One region of the Caproiciproducens puteiluti genome, then DNA from elsewhere that is predicted to be linked to it. Evidence: riboswitches for the same ligand, from Rfam matches in the RefSeq annotation. Region 1 holds a riboswitch; the other holds the start of a gene.
What was found. Region 1 has a riboswitch for fluoride ahead of ACRQU7_RS00340 (redox-sensing transcriptional repressor Rex). Riboswitches for the same ligand answer to the same signal wherever they lie in the genome.

Region 1 (7,448 bases):
AGGACCTCCTGACGATAGCGGATTTCCCGGGCAGTCTGCAAAGGACAAAACAGGGCCGAACTGCACACCTCCCGAATCATCGTGTCGTCCTGTGCCATGGCCGAAAGGATGCGGGCAAATTCAAGATCGGCGATCAGCGTGTCTTTCCCAAAGCAGGGTTTTTGCTGCGGATTGAAATCCGTATCCTGATCCATCAAGTGTACTTTCAAAATTTCAGCCTCCCTTACGATGATCGTATAATCCGCCGCGCAGCCTTTCGCAGAGCCGCTCATAGGTCAGCCCGTATTTTCCCGCGATGTGCATCGCATAGGCAAGGCCGTCGGGCGGCCTGCGGGTAATCCGAAAAGTCCTTACCGCCGGGTCGTCCTCCCGGACCGAGCTCATCATGCTGACCGTTTCCTCCCCGTGTGCGGCCAGTTCATCGATAAAGGTGACGCACACGGCGGGAGCACCCAGCTTCGCAAGGGCGTCCATCATGCGGCCCCCCAGCAGCAGCGCGTCCGTCAAAGTGGTGGAGGAAAAAATCTCGTTGATGATGAGAATGCTCCGGGAGGTCGCGCGTCCGAGAAGCTCGTGAAGACGTTCGAGATCGTCCTGCAGTTTTCCGTTCTGGGTGGACAAATCCTCCTCCCGCCCAAAATGGGTGAGGATACTGTCAAAAAGGAGAATCGCCGCCTCCCTTCCCGGCACGCACAGCCCCAGGCAGGAGAGATAATGGATCTGTCCGAAGGCACGCGCAAAGGTCGTCTTCCCGCCCTGATTGGGACCGGTCACGACAATGATCCGCTCCGGTGTATTCAGCACAAAATCATTCGTCACCGGCTGCCCGGCACCTCCCATTGAGGAAGCCAAAGCCAGATCAAAACCGTCCCTGTCGTAAAGGTGTTCCGCGCTTTCGCACAATTTCGGGTAACAGAACGGAAGTCCCTTCTCACGATGCGGCCGGATATACTCCAGCCAGGAGAGGTAGAACTGAATTTCACGGGAAAACCGCGCGACGGTCGGGTCGATAAAATCCAGATACTTCGAGCAGAAATGGTCCAGATTCTCAAAAATGTCCCTGTACCATGAGGCGACCATATTCAGCACGGCCGCCTCCACATGCTGCGCGGACGGTTCTTCGGAAAGCTTGCGGCGGTAATTTGTCTCGTCCCCCTGACGGAATTTGTCGAACAGCCTGAGAATTTCCTTACTGTGATCTTCCTGCCCTTCATATTTCCGGACACGGATGACCCCGTTTTTGATCAGCATGCAGTATTCCACGGAAGAAAGCTGTTCGCGCAGTCGGCCGATCTGTTCCCGAAGCTCCGTGAACGCCTCCGTACCCGTATAGGCGGCCAGATACCACATAAAACCGCGCAGGCCGTCCGAGCAAAGCGTCCGGTCCCGCAGCCTGTCTGTCAGCCCGGCAAGCTCCGTGCAGTAGCTGTCTGCACAGTCGAGCAGACGCCCCTTAGTCAGATAATGATTTTCATAGCTGTTTTCGGACGTGAGCGATTTTTTGATGGCTTCCATGGATTGGCTGAGGCGATATACGGATTGCGAAAAGTCGGAAAAGAAACCGCGCAGCCCGTCGTCTTCCAGCTCCCGCATGACTTCCTGCCGGTAGGTAATGGTATCGCCGTCGCGAAGCGGCGTGTAGAAGAAGCCCTCGAGCCCGTATTCCTTGCTGCTGTTCAGGATCGGCCGGAAGATCTGGTCAAGATAAAGGTCCCTGAAGCAGTCCGGCGCAGCTTCCTTTCTCGGTTTTTTCCACTGCTCCTCAGCCGGAAATAAGATACTGTAAAACACATTGCACACCTCTTCCTGTTTTTCAGTGCTTTGCCGCATACTCGGCAAGACGCCGGAGCGAACCGGTCATATCCTCGTGATGCACCATTACCTGCGGCGGTGCCTTCAGCCGTACCGAGGAATAATTCCAGACCGCGACGATTCCGGCTTTTACCAGCGCGTCGCATACCGGCTGCGCACAGCTTCCGGGCGTTGTGATCACTCCGATTTTCGCGTCCAGCCGGCGGCAGATTTCATTCAGTCTATCAATAGGGTACACCGGCTTTCCGTACGCACCTTTTTTGATGATTTTCGGATCAACGTCAAACCCGGCAAGAATATCAAGGTCGTATACGGAATAGCCCGCATAGCTCATCAGCGCCTTTCCCAGTTTCCCCACACCGACGAGGACGACGGCGTCTGTTTTCCTGGACTGCCGGACGGCCTTCGGGCCGGGGACCGGATTGATTCCTTCCATGCCGCACCTTCTTTTGCTTTTCATGATGCAGAAGCCACCGCGCTGCTGCGGCCTTTTCCGGGCACCACAGCCTGATAACGACAAAAAAGCCGATGGCTTCCAAACAGAAGTCATCAGCTTTCACGCATTTCGGTATTACCGCGGGAGTACTTCATTCCCAAGGCTATTATAGAACATGCTTCTGCAAAAATCAATGGGCAATAAAATTCCGTTTAGTGGATGACGCTCCTTACATTTTTCTTCACAAGCCGCACGTAAAGGGAGAAAAGGTTGAAAAATCCGTCATAACTTGCTATAATCATAAACGGGAATGAAGTTCTCCCCTAGCTTTGCTAAAATTGCTTTTCAGCTGATGACTTCTATGGTAATCATAGAAAGTGGTCAGCTTTTTATTTTTTCCTTTCACAAAAACAGAAAAATTTACAGTTCAGGCCCTGTTTGTAAAATCAGGAATGCAAATAAGGCCTGGTCGCAGCAACTGAAATGCCAAATTTGGGGGTATCTATGAAAAAAAATATCGCTGTCGCGATCGGAGGGGCGGCCGGAACTATCCTGAGGTATGTGGTCCATCAGCTTCCGCTGCCCTTTGACGAGCTTTACCGTCCCATTCTCACGATCCTGATTAACGTAAGCGGGAGCTTTTTACTGAGCTTTCTGACCATCCTGTTTGCAAAAAAATTCCCGGTGAGCGCCGAAGTGCGCCTGGGCATCACCACGGGCCTGTTAGGAGGATATACCACGTTTTCGACCCTTTGCAAAGAAGCTGTTTTATTGGGCCTTTCCGGGGATGTTTTTCTTTCGGCGGTTTACGTTTTCGCTTCCGTCCTGCTGGGCCTTGCCGTCGCGTGGCTCGGGATCAAAACCGCAAAGCGGATGGAACGGAGGCGCGCCTGATGGATTTCGTCTTACTGAGCGTCGGCGGCGTCTGCGGCGCGATCGCCCGCTATCAGATCGGAGCCGCCTTTTCGAAAAAACAAAATCATACGTTTCCCTTCGGCACCTTTTTCATCAACCTATCGGGCGCATTCCTTCTGGGAATTTTTTGCGGGCTGGGCATCGGCGGAAATTCCTATCTGCTTCTGGGCGACGGCTTTTGCGGCGCCTTTACCACTTTTTCCACCTTTACCGTGGAAAGCGTGCAGCTCATGCAGCACGACGCCGTCAGGGAGTCCCTATTGTTTATCGTATTGTCGCTGGCAGCCGGTCTTCTTTGTTTTTTGATGGGTTACGGAACCGGGAAGCTTTTTTGAAACGAGCGGGGAGACGCCGTTTCCCCGAAAATCATTGATTTTACGGAGGTGTGGTTATGAGAAGGGTTTTACTTCCGATCGACGGAACAGCGCGGAGCCTGAAAGCGGTCGATTTGATCAAATCGCTCTATACGACGGAGGATGTGAGCATCGTACTGCTTATGGTCCGGGAAGACACGGAAACGATGTATTCGGAAGAGGAACTGCAAAAATCCAAAGCGCAGCTGAAATCGACCTTGGACGCGGTGGCCGGACAGCTGCCGGGCTATCCCGTGCGAAAGCAGGTCGTTTTCGGGCGGGCCGGCGACCAGATTCTCGAATGTGCGGAACAGGACGAAATTGATATTATCGTGATGACCAAATCCACAAAGACCGGCCTGTCCCAGAAAATCGGCTCGGTTGCAGCCTACGTCGTAAAATACGCGAAATGTATCGTCATGATTGTGCCGGAAAATATGCCCCGTGAAAAATCGGCGGGGAACGTGCTGAAATGCCGGCATATGGACGATATCGTTACGCTGAGCGGTCAGATGAGCTTCCGGTCCAGCTCCTGTCTGCTTCCGGTGCAGGCGGGAAAATGCGTGTACAGCATCACGGTGCTGGAGGGAAAGCTGCGCCTGAACCACAGCGCCTACGACCCGGACGGCGGCACATGGTCCGCCCCGCCGCGAAACGGCCAGCCGGAGCATTATGACCTGAAAAAGGGAGAGGAAAGAGAAATCCGTCTGGAAGCAGGTATTGCATTCCGTCAGCTCGACCAAATCGAGGTCGTCAACCCGAGTATGACGTCTCTGCTGAAATTTCACTATATCGCACGGTTTGAAAGCCTGGAGGAATAACCGGCGTTATAGGCCGCGTCTTATTTCTCACCTGAAATCCCAATATTTATATGTTGAAAGACCAGAAAATAAAGACAAGGCATGATACCTTGTCTTTATTTTTTAGGAAGTAGTGCAAATGGATTTTTGTCGCTGATGATGAACGGCGTTGTCGGCCCTTTGTACGGTTACGGCATATTGTTCCCGGCACAAAGGCAGAAGGGATGTCCGGAAGGGTCTATCATTGTTACAAACTCACTGCCCCCGAATTGTGACGCCGCTTTCGTCGCACCGAGAGACTGAGCATATTCAACCGCTGCCGGGACATCCGGCACCTGAAAATCGAAATGCATCTGTTTTTGCTGTTTCCCTTTTTCTTCCGGCCATATGGGTGGGACATAATGCTCTTCTTCGATAAACAAAAACACAATCCCATTTTTATTGCACAATGCAGGACGGCCAAACATTTTCCGTTTTTCCCATCCAAGCAATCTGTGGTAGAATTCGCACAGCCTTTGTTCGTCATCGCAGTCAACCATTACATTGCCCAAGCAGATTCCGTCAATCATAAGAACTCCTCCTGTATAAGTTTTTGCGGTCGCATGCCTGATAATTTATCCCTATTATAGCATATGGCAGTCCAAAGAAGGCGAAATCTCATATTGAAAATCAGGATGCCGTTGTCAGGGCGTCGGCTGGGATGTCAATCATATCTTAAACCACATGATGCTCTTTCAGAAGCTTTTCAATGTCGGTGCCCTGGGTTTTTTTCAGAAGCAGCTTCATGGCAAGCCTCTCTTTGAACCCAAGCTCCATATCGGTAATTTTCTTGCCGTCGCGCAGGTATACGGTGGAATTCAGCAGGTCCCGCACATCATACACGCTGCCCCAGACCTCCGGCACGCCGCGGTCGATGTTCAGCAGAGTATACACCGCTTCCATGCCGGTGCGGATGGAATATTCGGTGGTGAAAATGGTGTCGCGCGCGGTCTCGGCGAACTGACCGAGGAAAGCGAAATTGACGGCGCCCTTCGGAACGACCAGAGGACGGTCCCCTTTTGCCCTGGGCATGAAGAACGCGGTGATGTACGGCATCATGCAGGGAATCGTGTTGGCGCTCTTTTCGGCAAGCCCGGGGATTTCGGATTCCGGTACTCCCATATGATACAGCCACTCCATGCAGATTTCCTTGCCGGTGCATTCCCGCATGCTTTTTTTGACGTAGTTGCCGGGCTTGTCGCTGAACAGGCCGTAAGTCCAGCCCACAAGCTGCCCCTTCGGCTGGGAGCGGAACTGCGGCTGACGGTTGAACGTCCAGCTTAAAAGCCAGTTTGAATCCTTTGCCGTGACGATCCCGCCGGTGACCACCTTCCCCGAGAACGGGTCGCGCTTGCAGATTTTCTGAATATACGGAGGAATCTTGCCGTCCAGGGTGGTGACGGTGGCGCTCATCCAGTTGCTTTGTTCCGGATTATGGCAGAATTTGTCCGGATGACCGAAGGACGGGTCCTGTGCGGCGATCTTCCGCCACATATCCCAGCCGCCGCCCGCTTTGATTTCCGTGTTGAATGGGGCAGGCTCGTTCTGGCCGCCGAGGGAGGAATTCTCCACGCAGCCGCCGTTGGTGATAAAGATCAGATCGTCCTCGGTCAGATCGATATTCTCCGTCTTGCCGTCACAAAGAACGATCACGCGCTTCGCCGTTTTTTTGTCCTTCTGAATATCGAACTCCACGCTGACGACCCTGGTGCCGTAATGGAACTGCACCCCGTTGGATTCCAGATATTTGATCATGGGCAGAATCATGGACTCATACTGATTGTATTTGGTAAAACGCAACGCCGTAAAATCGGGAAGGCCGCCCACATGATGGATAAAGCGTTTGATATACAGCTTCATCTCCAGAGCGGAATGCCAGTTTTCAAAGGCGAACATCGTGCGCCAGTACATCCAGAAGTTGGATTTCAGGACCTCGTCGCTGAAATACTCGTCGATGCGCTTATTGTAAAGCTCTTCGTCGGGAGTAAAGAACAGCTCCATGATTTCTTCCGCGCCCTTATCCGAGAGCCCGAATTTTTTGTCGGTGTGCGCGTCCTCCCCGCGGTTGACCGTTGCGCGCATCAGCGAATAGTTCGGGTCCTTCTTGTTCAGCCAGTAGTACTCGTCGAGCACGCTGATTCCTTCCGTCTCAATGGACGGAATGGAACGGAACAGGTCCCACATGCATTCGAAATGGTTATCCATTTCCCGGCCGCCGCGCATGACATAACCCAGATTCTCATAGAGATATCCGTCGCAGGCTCCGCCCGGAATCGGGTCCTTCTCCAGAATGTGGACATGGCTGCCCTTCATCTGCCCGTCGCGGACAAGGAAACAGGCGGCTGCCAGCGCAGCGAGGCCGGAGCCTACAATGTAAGCGGACTTGTGATCGACGCCTTCCGGCTTAACCGGGCGTGCGAAAGCTTCATAATTCCCGCTGGAATAATACATAAAAGTTACCTCCGTTTGTTTTGGTTTCTGAAAATATTGTATCCATTCCGGCAGAAGGATTCCATAAACAGAAAACGCGCCATGATGAAAATTTCATCACGGCGCAAAAATTGTAAAAAGTTTTATCATTCCGGGCATTTTGATAAAGAAATATCCGTGCGGTAGTTGTCCAAAGCAGAGGTGATATTGCCGTGCACCAGCGAGCTGAGCCGGTCGATGATCGTCTGAGGCTCCTCTTTCATGCCGTTCTTGATCCAGTCCAGCATCAGTCCTACAAATCCGTATTTATAGAAATCCGCAATGAACTTTTTATCCTCGTCACGGACGGCCATGCCCTGCGCCTTTTCTTCGACGACGCCGATCAGAAGATCATAGGTCAGCTTGTACAGATAGATTTCCACCTGCTCCTGGCTGACGGAATGATAGACATTCAAGATAAACGGCTTGTTGGCAAGCACCGCTTCAAAAATCTGCAAAAATCCCTGCTGCCAGGTATCGTATGTCTTCTTGCCTTCCAGAGCCTTGGTCGCATCCTCCACGCACGACCATTCCACCAGATCGAAAATGTCCTTGAAATGGTAATAAAAAGTCATGCGGTTGATGCCGCAGTCCTCCGCAATGTCATTGATCGTTATCTTATCC
Region 2 (7,448 bases), 1.2 Mb from region 1:
GCCGCGCGTTTCGCGTGGATTTCGGTCGTGTCGAACAGCGGCACGGGCGTGTCCTTCTGCTGAATCAGCATTCCGATCTCCGTACAGCCGAGAATCACGCCCTGCGCGCCCCGCTCCGACATTTTCCTGATGATTTTCAGGAACGCCGCTTTCGATTCGTCGGAAACGATGCCGAGGCAAAGCTCCTGAAAAATCGTATGATTGATGAATTTCCTGTCTTCTTCATCCGGAATGAGGACTTCCAGATTCTTTTCCGCCAGCTTTCCCTTGTAAAAGTCCTGCTCCATGGTGTAAATGGTTCCAAACAGGGCTACTTTTCTAATTTGATTCTGCAGGAGCTCCGCCGCGGTCACCTCGGCAATGTGAAGCACCGGGATGGAAACGGCGCTTTGAATCTGCCCCGCGACCTTATGCATGGTATTAGTACAGAGCACAAGGAAATCGGCGCCGCCTTTTTCCAGACTCCGCGCGGCGGAAGACAGGATTCCCGCGCATTTTTCCCAGTCGCCCTCCTCCTGGCACTTTTCTATTTCATGAAAATCCACACTGTAGAGCAGACATTGAGCGGAGTGGAACCCTCCCAGCTTCTGCTGAACCGTGCGGTTGATGATCTGATAATAACCGACGGTGCTTTCCCAGCTCATTCCGCCGATCAGGCCGATTGTTTTCATATTGACTCACCTCCCGATACTCTTCTATTACCTGCTCAATTTTTTCAAATCTATTCTTCCACAAACAAAGGGGTAAACCGGAACTCCGTACAGTCCACCAGCCCCCTGTCGGTCAGGCGCAGTTCGGGCAGGCAGGCAAGCGGGATCAGCGCCATGGTCATAAAGGGAGAAACCATGCTGCACCCGATCTTTTCCCACGCCTCGCTTAGCTTTCCGACGATTTCAGCCATTTCCTCCACCGGCTTGTCGTTCATCAGGCCGGCGATCGGGAGCGGAACCGTCCCCAGAACCTTGCCGTTCTGCACGGCGGTCATTCCCCCGCCGCACGCGATCAGCGTATTGGCCGCCAGCGCCATGTCCTCGTCGTTGGTGCCGATCACCAGCAGGTTGTGCGCGTCATGCGCCACGGTGGAAGCCATGGCCCCGCAGCGGATACCAAACCCTTTGACAAAGCCGAAGCCGACCTTTCCCGTTTCATGGTGCCGCTCGAAGACCGCCGTCTTCAGGACGTCCTGTTCAACGTCGGAACCGGCCCGCCCGTTTTCCACTCTGAGTGAAACATGCCGTTCGTAGGAACCGACCCTGGCGGGGATCACTTCAATGACGCGGGCGGTCACCCGGTCGCCCTTCGCGGGAATGGCAAAGGACTCCGGCGTAATGGGATTTTTGATATGCATGGATTCCGTCGCCCATTTCGGGTAATGATAGGGCGGAAGCTCCGCGGCAAGCTTTCCGTTTTCCGCCGCAACGGCGCCGTTGATCAGCACCCGTGTGATGTCCAGCTTGTCCAGACTGCCGATAAAAACAATATCCGCGCATTTCCCCGGCGTAATGGACCCCAGCTCATGGTCCATCTGAAAGCACTGGGCGCAGTTGATGGTGACCATCTGAATGGCGGTCATCACGTCGATGCCCTCTTCCACCGCGCGGCGGACGATGTGGTCCAGATGTCCCTGGCTCAGCAGGGTGTGCGGATGGGTATCGTCGGAAATCAGCACCCCGAACCGGGTGTCGATTTTATTTTCGGTAATGCTCTTCGCCACCTCATGAAGGTCGCGCCACGCCGAACCTTCCCGCAGCATGGCGTACATGCCGAGCCGCATCTTCGCAAGCGCGTCCTGCGCACGGGTGGACTCGTGGCAGCAGCGCACGCCGGAAGCAATATAGGCGTTCAGCCCACGCCCGGTCTCCGGCATGGAGTAATGGCCGGTCACGATCTTGCCCGCCCTGAGCGTTTCGGCGACCTCGCCGTGCATCTGCGGGTCCGCGTTCAGCACGCCCGGAAAATTCATCAGTTCCCCAAGGCCCACCACGCTGTCCCACCGCATGGTCTCGGCGATCTCCGCCGGACCGATGGAGGAACCGGTATCCTCAAAGCCGGGAACGGCGGGAACGCAGGCGGGTGTGGTGACCATTGTTTTCAGCGGAGTCCTTTTGGAGTCCTCGATCATGCAGGAAACCCCGTCCAGCCCGAGGACATTGCAGATTTCATGCGGGTCCATATAGATTCCCACCGTGCCGTGGGGAATGACCGCCCGGGCGTATTCCCCCACGCTCATCATGGAGGACTCCACATGCATATGCCCGTCCAAAAATCCGGGGGCGATATACTGACCGGCTGCATCCAGGACGGTTGTGCCTTCTCCGATACAGTGCTTCGCGTCGCCGACAAGGGCAATCCTGCCGCAGGAAATGGCCACATCGGTATCCGGCAGAATTTCCCCGGTACAGACATTCACCAGCCTGGCGTTGATAATCACGGTTTCCGCCGGAACGGCGCCCTGCGCGACCGCGGCAAGCGTCCTGCCGGATTCCCACAGCGGAGAAGTACAAAACTTGTTAATCATCACAGCACCCCTTAATCTGTTTTTCATTCTATATTAAACGTCATCAAAATGCCTGTCAAGCATCTTTTACTGCCTTAAAATAAAAAAGACGCTCCGCAGCGGTCAAAAGCCGCCGGAGCGTCCGTCCTTCACAGGGAGAGATCAGGGGTTGGTCCCGCCGAATTTTTCAGTGTAAGCGTCGATGCTTTCCTGTACAATCCGTTTTGCGTCCTGCACGCTGCGGATGTAGTCCACCGCGGTGGCCTTGCCCTCCAGCTCCTTATACACCGCAAAAAAGTGAATCATTTCGTCAAAAATATGTGAGGGCAGCTCGTCGATGTTCCGGTATTCGTTGAAGGTAGGGTCGCCGAACGGAATCGCGATGATCTTGTCGTCCACGAAACCCCCGTCCTCCATGGAGATCACCCCGATGGGGTAGCAGCGCACCAGAGAGAGCGGCTGAATGTCCTCGGAACAGAGCACCAGCACGTCCAGCGGATCGTGATCCGCCGCGTAGGTACGCGGAATAAAGCCGTAATTCGCCGGATAATGCGCGGAAGTGTACAGGATACGATCCATGGAGAGGAAGCCGGATTCCTTATCCAGCTCATATTTCGTCTTGCAGCCCTTGGGAATTTCAATCACCGCGAAAAAGCTGTCCGCATGAATTCTGTCCTGAGAAATCTCGTGCCAAATATTCAAAAAAGTCCCTCCTGCATATTCAATTTTCTGATTTGTAAATAAAAAAGCCGACAACCCGCTGTGCATACCACAGAAGTCATCAGCTTAAAAAGCAATTTTAGCGTTCGCTACGGGAGAACTTCATTCCCTGTTTTTATTATAGCACAATGAAAAACATCCTGTCAATAAATAGAAAAAAGAGAGAACCGGAAGAAGCCCCTCAGAAGGATTCTCATTCCTGCTCAAACCACCGCACACAGTCGCGCCCTTCATTTTTCGCCAGGTACAGCGCCTTGTCCGCGCGATTGATCAGGTCGTACAGGTTCACCAGCTCCTTTTTTCCTTTCGCGATGCCGATACTGACCGTCACACGAATATCGTCGTGGCCCTCATAGGAATAGCTGCAGCTTCTTACTTCCCTGTTCAGCTTTTCCGCCAGCCGGCTGACGGACGCCTTTTCCATATCCTTGAGGAAAATGAGGAATTCCTCGCCGCCGTAACGCCCGACCACCGCGCTGACCGGGATACACCGTTTGCAGATATTCGCAATATTTTTAATAATTTTATCCCCGAACAGATGGCCGTACGTATCGTTGATGGTCTTAAAAAGATCGATGTCCAGCATCATTGCGTAAAAATCGCAGCCGGCTTCTTTGGCCGAAATATATTCCATAATGCCGAGCTTCATCAGCTGCCTTCGGTTGTAAATACCGCTCAGCTCGTCATACAGGGCAAATTCTTTGATTTTTTCATAGGATTTTGCGTTTTGAAGCGCTAAAATCGACTGCTCCGTATAGATATCCACCAGTTCCAGGTCGCCGACAGAAATCTCCCTGCTTTTGCTGACAATCATCTTTATAACGCAGAACAGATTTTGATTATAGTAAAGAGGCTTTGCAATCAGGCTTTTCCCGTCCTTGTCCCGGGTGTAAAGATCGTGCATGCGAACCTTTTCGCTGCCGTTTTGGCTCCCGGGCCGATTTTGATCCCTAAGGACGATTTTCCCGGAATGCCTGCGGCAGACCACTTTTTCATGATTCCGTTTGGTCACGATGTAACCCAGGTTCTCATTCACCCGCAAAACCATGACGGCGCTTTCAAATTCGATAATCTGATATAGATTTTCCAGAATGCTGACCAGAAGGTCCTCGGTTTCCAGAGCGGAAACCATCGCTCTCAGCCCGTTGTTCAGTTTTTCCGTAATGCTCCTTTGCTTCATTTCATATTCCAGCTTCAGATTTTTGATTCTGACCTCATTCACCAGCTTTTCGTTCAGAAGGTCGCTTTCCCTGAATCTTCCCACCTGCAGGAAGACCTGAATGAATGTGACGACGAGCATTGCAATCGGAGTGTAGTAAAGGCTGATTTCGGTAAGCCCGTTATTTTTCAGGATATCCACAACGGACAGGAAAAACAGGAGCAGGACACTCAAAAGGTTGATTTCGGCGCTTTCGTATTTTTTTCTCATGGCACGCACCAGCGTCACAAGACAATTGGCAACGGCGACGGGAATCATCACTTCCAGCAGAACAACGGGATAAATCATATACCGGGCCGGGAGAAAAATGCCCACAAAAACAATGGCGAACACCGCTGCTCCGCTGACGCGCATAAACCTCCTGCTCGACAGTCCTTCATACTGATAGTAAAAAAACAGGCACATCAGCTGAATCACCAGGAAATTGACCAGGTACAGTTTAGTGTTGAATTCAAAATTGATGCCGGGGAAAATCTTATTGAAATAGCACTCGCCGTAAAGCAGCGGGCGCAGAGAGATGGCCGCTGCAAAAAGCGCCAGACAGATATGGGCCTTGTCGTGAGAACGCACAAAATACAGCAGAAGGAAAAACACCGCCATTACAAACAGGGATGAAAAGAGAAAGGTGTCCATAAACAGGCCCTGATCGCCCAGCCGCTGGATCTGCTGCTGGGTTCCCACCACAACGGGAATCGTCAGGCCGGAACGGAAATAATCGAAGTTGGAAACCTCTATCAGAATTTCCGTGTCTTCCCGCTGCGTCTGAAAGAAAACCGACTGCGTCGTCCACTCCGGCCTGGATTCCGCCGCGTTTTTCCCGACCCGTCCGCTTTCGAAGCGCACGTTTCCGTCGATCCACAGCCGGTAGGAAGAACCGATCTGGGGAATTTTCACCCCAAGAAAGAGGCCCTTCCGTGCTTTCAGCACCACCCGGTAGACGGCGTATCCTTCCTGTGAACAGGCTTGATTGTCCGCATTACGGTACGCCGTCCAGTTTGCGGGAACCTGAACCAGCTGTTTGTTGTCCGCATCCGTTATTTTCCCCTGGGGGCTTACCTGCCGTCCCCAATAAAACTCCCATGCCCCGGTCATTGGAACAGGTGAGGAAAGACCGGCGCTGCCGATATCCAAAACGCCGTTTGAAACAACATTCCCGCGCCGGCCGGTCCCCGAAAAGACCGAAAGCAGAATCAGGCAGAAGGATACAATCAGCAGCCCGTCGGCAAATTTGATAAACCTTTTCATGGATACCCCCCAAAAACACAAAAACCGCCGGCCGGCACCCGGCCGAAAATCGAACCGCATGGTTTTCGGCGTTACAGTATCCGGTTGGTATATTAATGAATACGACTCTGCTATATGTACTACAGCATTTCCAGTGAATTCTTCAACAAGGTTGTGTTCCTCCCCCGCCTTCAGCGGGGGAGGAACACATTTTGTCTCGCAAGCTGAAATGGAATTGCCATAAAAACATCTATATTTTAGCACAGATTTCTTTCAATAACTATATCAGGTCTTAAATTTGTTAAAATTTTCCATTTTTGATCCTGCGTTTTCTTTATGTATTCAGCATTGCCAGTGGATTCCGCAGCAGGGTTGCGTTTCTCCCCCCGCCTTCGGCGGAAGAGAAACGTGTTTTGTCTCGCAAACTGAAATGGAATTGCTGTAGATCAGACAAACGCTGAAAAGAAAAGAGACGGAAATCCGATTTGGAATTTCCGCCCCTCCAAGCTCGTATTTAATTTTCAAAACTTGAGAATCAATGAGTTCAGCCAAACTTATCTTTGGGTCTTCATAAAGGCATTACTGCACGGATCATGATAGGTTCCCAGACTGATCTGTTCAACTTAACCATCTCCCAATATTCATGATTAAATCTTTGCTTGCCAATCTGTTTTTTTAAGGGGTACTGATTCACCAGGAATCATTCAATGTACCCAGGACTTATTATGTGCGCCCGACTCGTTTTTATTCCGCTGTCCCGAAGAGAAATTAATTCCCATAAGTGGAAGCTTTTGCAAATTTTCTTTGAAACGCTTTCACGATTTCCACAATCGGAATCACCGAGAAAGCAAGCAGCAGAGCGACCGAATACTCCAGCAGGGAGATTTCTTCAAACTGGAAAGCGAACGCCAGAGCGGGGATATAGATCACGGCCGTGGTCAGCAGCAGCGACACGAGCATAGCACCGATCAGGTATCCGTTCTGTTTCCTCATGCTGAAAATCGAATGGCGCTGGGAACGCATGTTAAAGGAGTGGAAAATCTCCGCCATCGACATGGTCAGAAAAGCCATGGTCATGCCGTCGGCGCTGTTGGTGATTTCCCAGATTCCGGACTCGAGAAAATGGCCGATGAAATACGCGGACAGGGTGACAATCGTGACCAGAACCCCCTGATAGGCGACATCCGTGCCGAGTCCTCCGGCAAAAATACCGTCGCGGGGATTGCGGGGACTACGCTGCATGAGGTCTTTCTCACCCTCCTCCATCCCGAGCGCCAGGGCCGGGAAGCAGTCGGTAATCAGATTGATCCAGAGCAGGTGCACCGGCTTCAGAATGACAAAGCCCAAAAGCGTGGCGACAAAAATGGAAAGCACTTCGCTCAGGTTGGAAGCCAGCAGAAACTGAATGGCCTTCCGGATATTGTCGTAGATTCTTCTGCCCTCTTCCACCGCGGAAACGATGGTGGCGAAGTTGTCGTCCGCAAGCACCATGTCCGCCACGTTTTTGGTGACGTCGGTGCCCGTAATTCCCATGCCCACGCCGATATCGGCGCTTTTGATCGACGGGGCGTCGTTGACGCCGTCGCCAGTCATTGCGGTAATCATCCCGTTGGTTTTCCACGCGTTGACAATGCGGACCTTATGTTCCGGCTGGACTCTGGCGTAAACCGAATAATTTCCGATGGTATCCTTCAGCTCGCCGTCGCTGATTTCGTCCAGCCGGGCGCCGGTAATCGCCTGTGACTCGTCCGTGATGATTCCGAGCTGGGTCGCAATCGCCACCGCCGT

Region 2: linked by a shared signal. The riboswitch ahead of ACRQU7_RS13785 (inorganic diphosphatase) and the one ahead of ACRQU7_RS00340 (redox-sensing transcriptional repressor Rex) in region 1 are both predicted to bind fluoride.

Annotation. Positions count from the first base shown of each region.
Region 1 is NZ_CP194790.1:63,606-71,053, reverse strand. Features, by position in the region: gene ACRQU7_RS00350 (MutS-related protein) at 1-209, opposite strand, end outside; gene ACRQU7_RS00345 (MutS-related protein) at 214-1,791, opposite strand; gene ACRQU7_RS00340 (redox-sensing transcriptional repressor Rex) at 1,814-2,272, opposite strand; fluoride riboswitch at 2,346-2,416, opposite strand; fluoride riboswitch at 2,546-2,617, shown strand; gene ACRQU7_RS00335 (fluoride efflux transporter FluC) at 2,753-3,142, shown strand; gene crcB (fluoride efflux transporter CrcB) at 3,142-3,498, shown strand; gene ACRQU7_RS00325 (universal stress protein) at 3,555-4,337, shown strand; gene ACRQU7_RS00320 (VOC family protein) at 4,505-4,885, opposite strand; gene ACRQU7_RS00315 (oleate hydratase) at 5,031-6,806, opposite strand; gene ACRQU7_RS00310 (TetR/AcrR family transcriptional regulator) at 6,932-7,448, opposite strand, start outside.
Region 2 is NZ_CP194790.1:2,836,709-2,844,156, forward strand. Features, by position in the region: gene ACRQU7_RS13775 (aspartate/glutamate racemase family protein) at 1-671, opposite strand, end outside; gene ade (adenine deaminase) at 722-2,518, opposite strand; gene ACRQU7_RS13785 (inorganic diphosphatase) at 2,660-3,199, opposite strand; fluoride riboswitch at 3,263-3,336, opposite strand; gene ACRQU7_RS13790 (sensor domain-containing diguanylate cyclase) at 3,411-5,681, opposite strand; gene ACRQU7_RS13795 (cation-translocating P-type ATPase) at 6,429-7,448, opposite strand, start outside.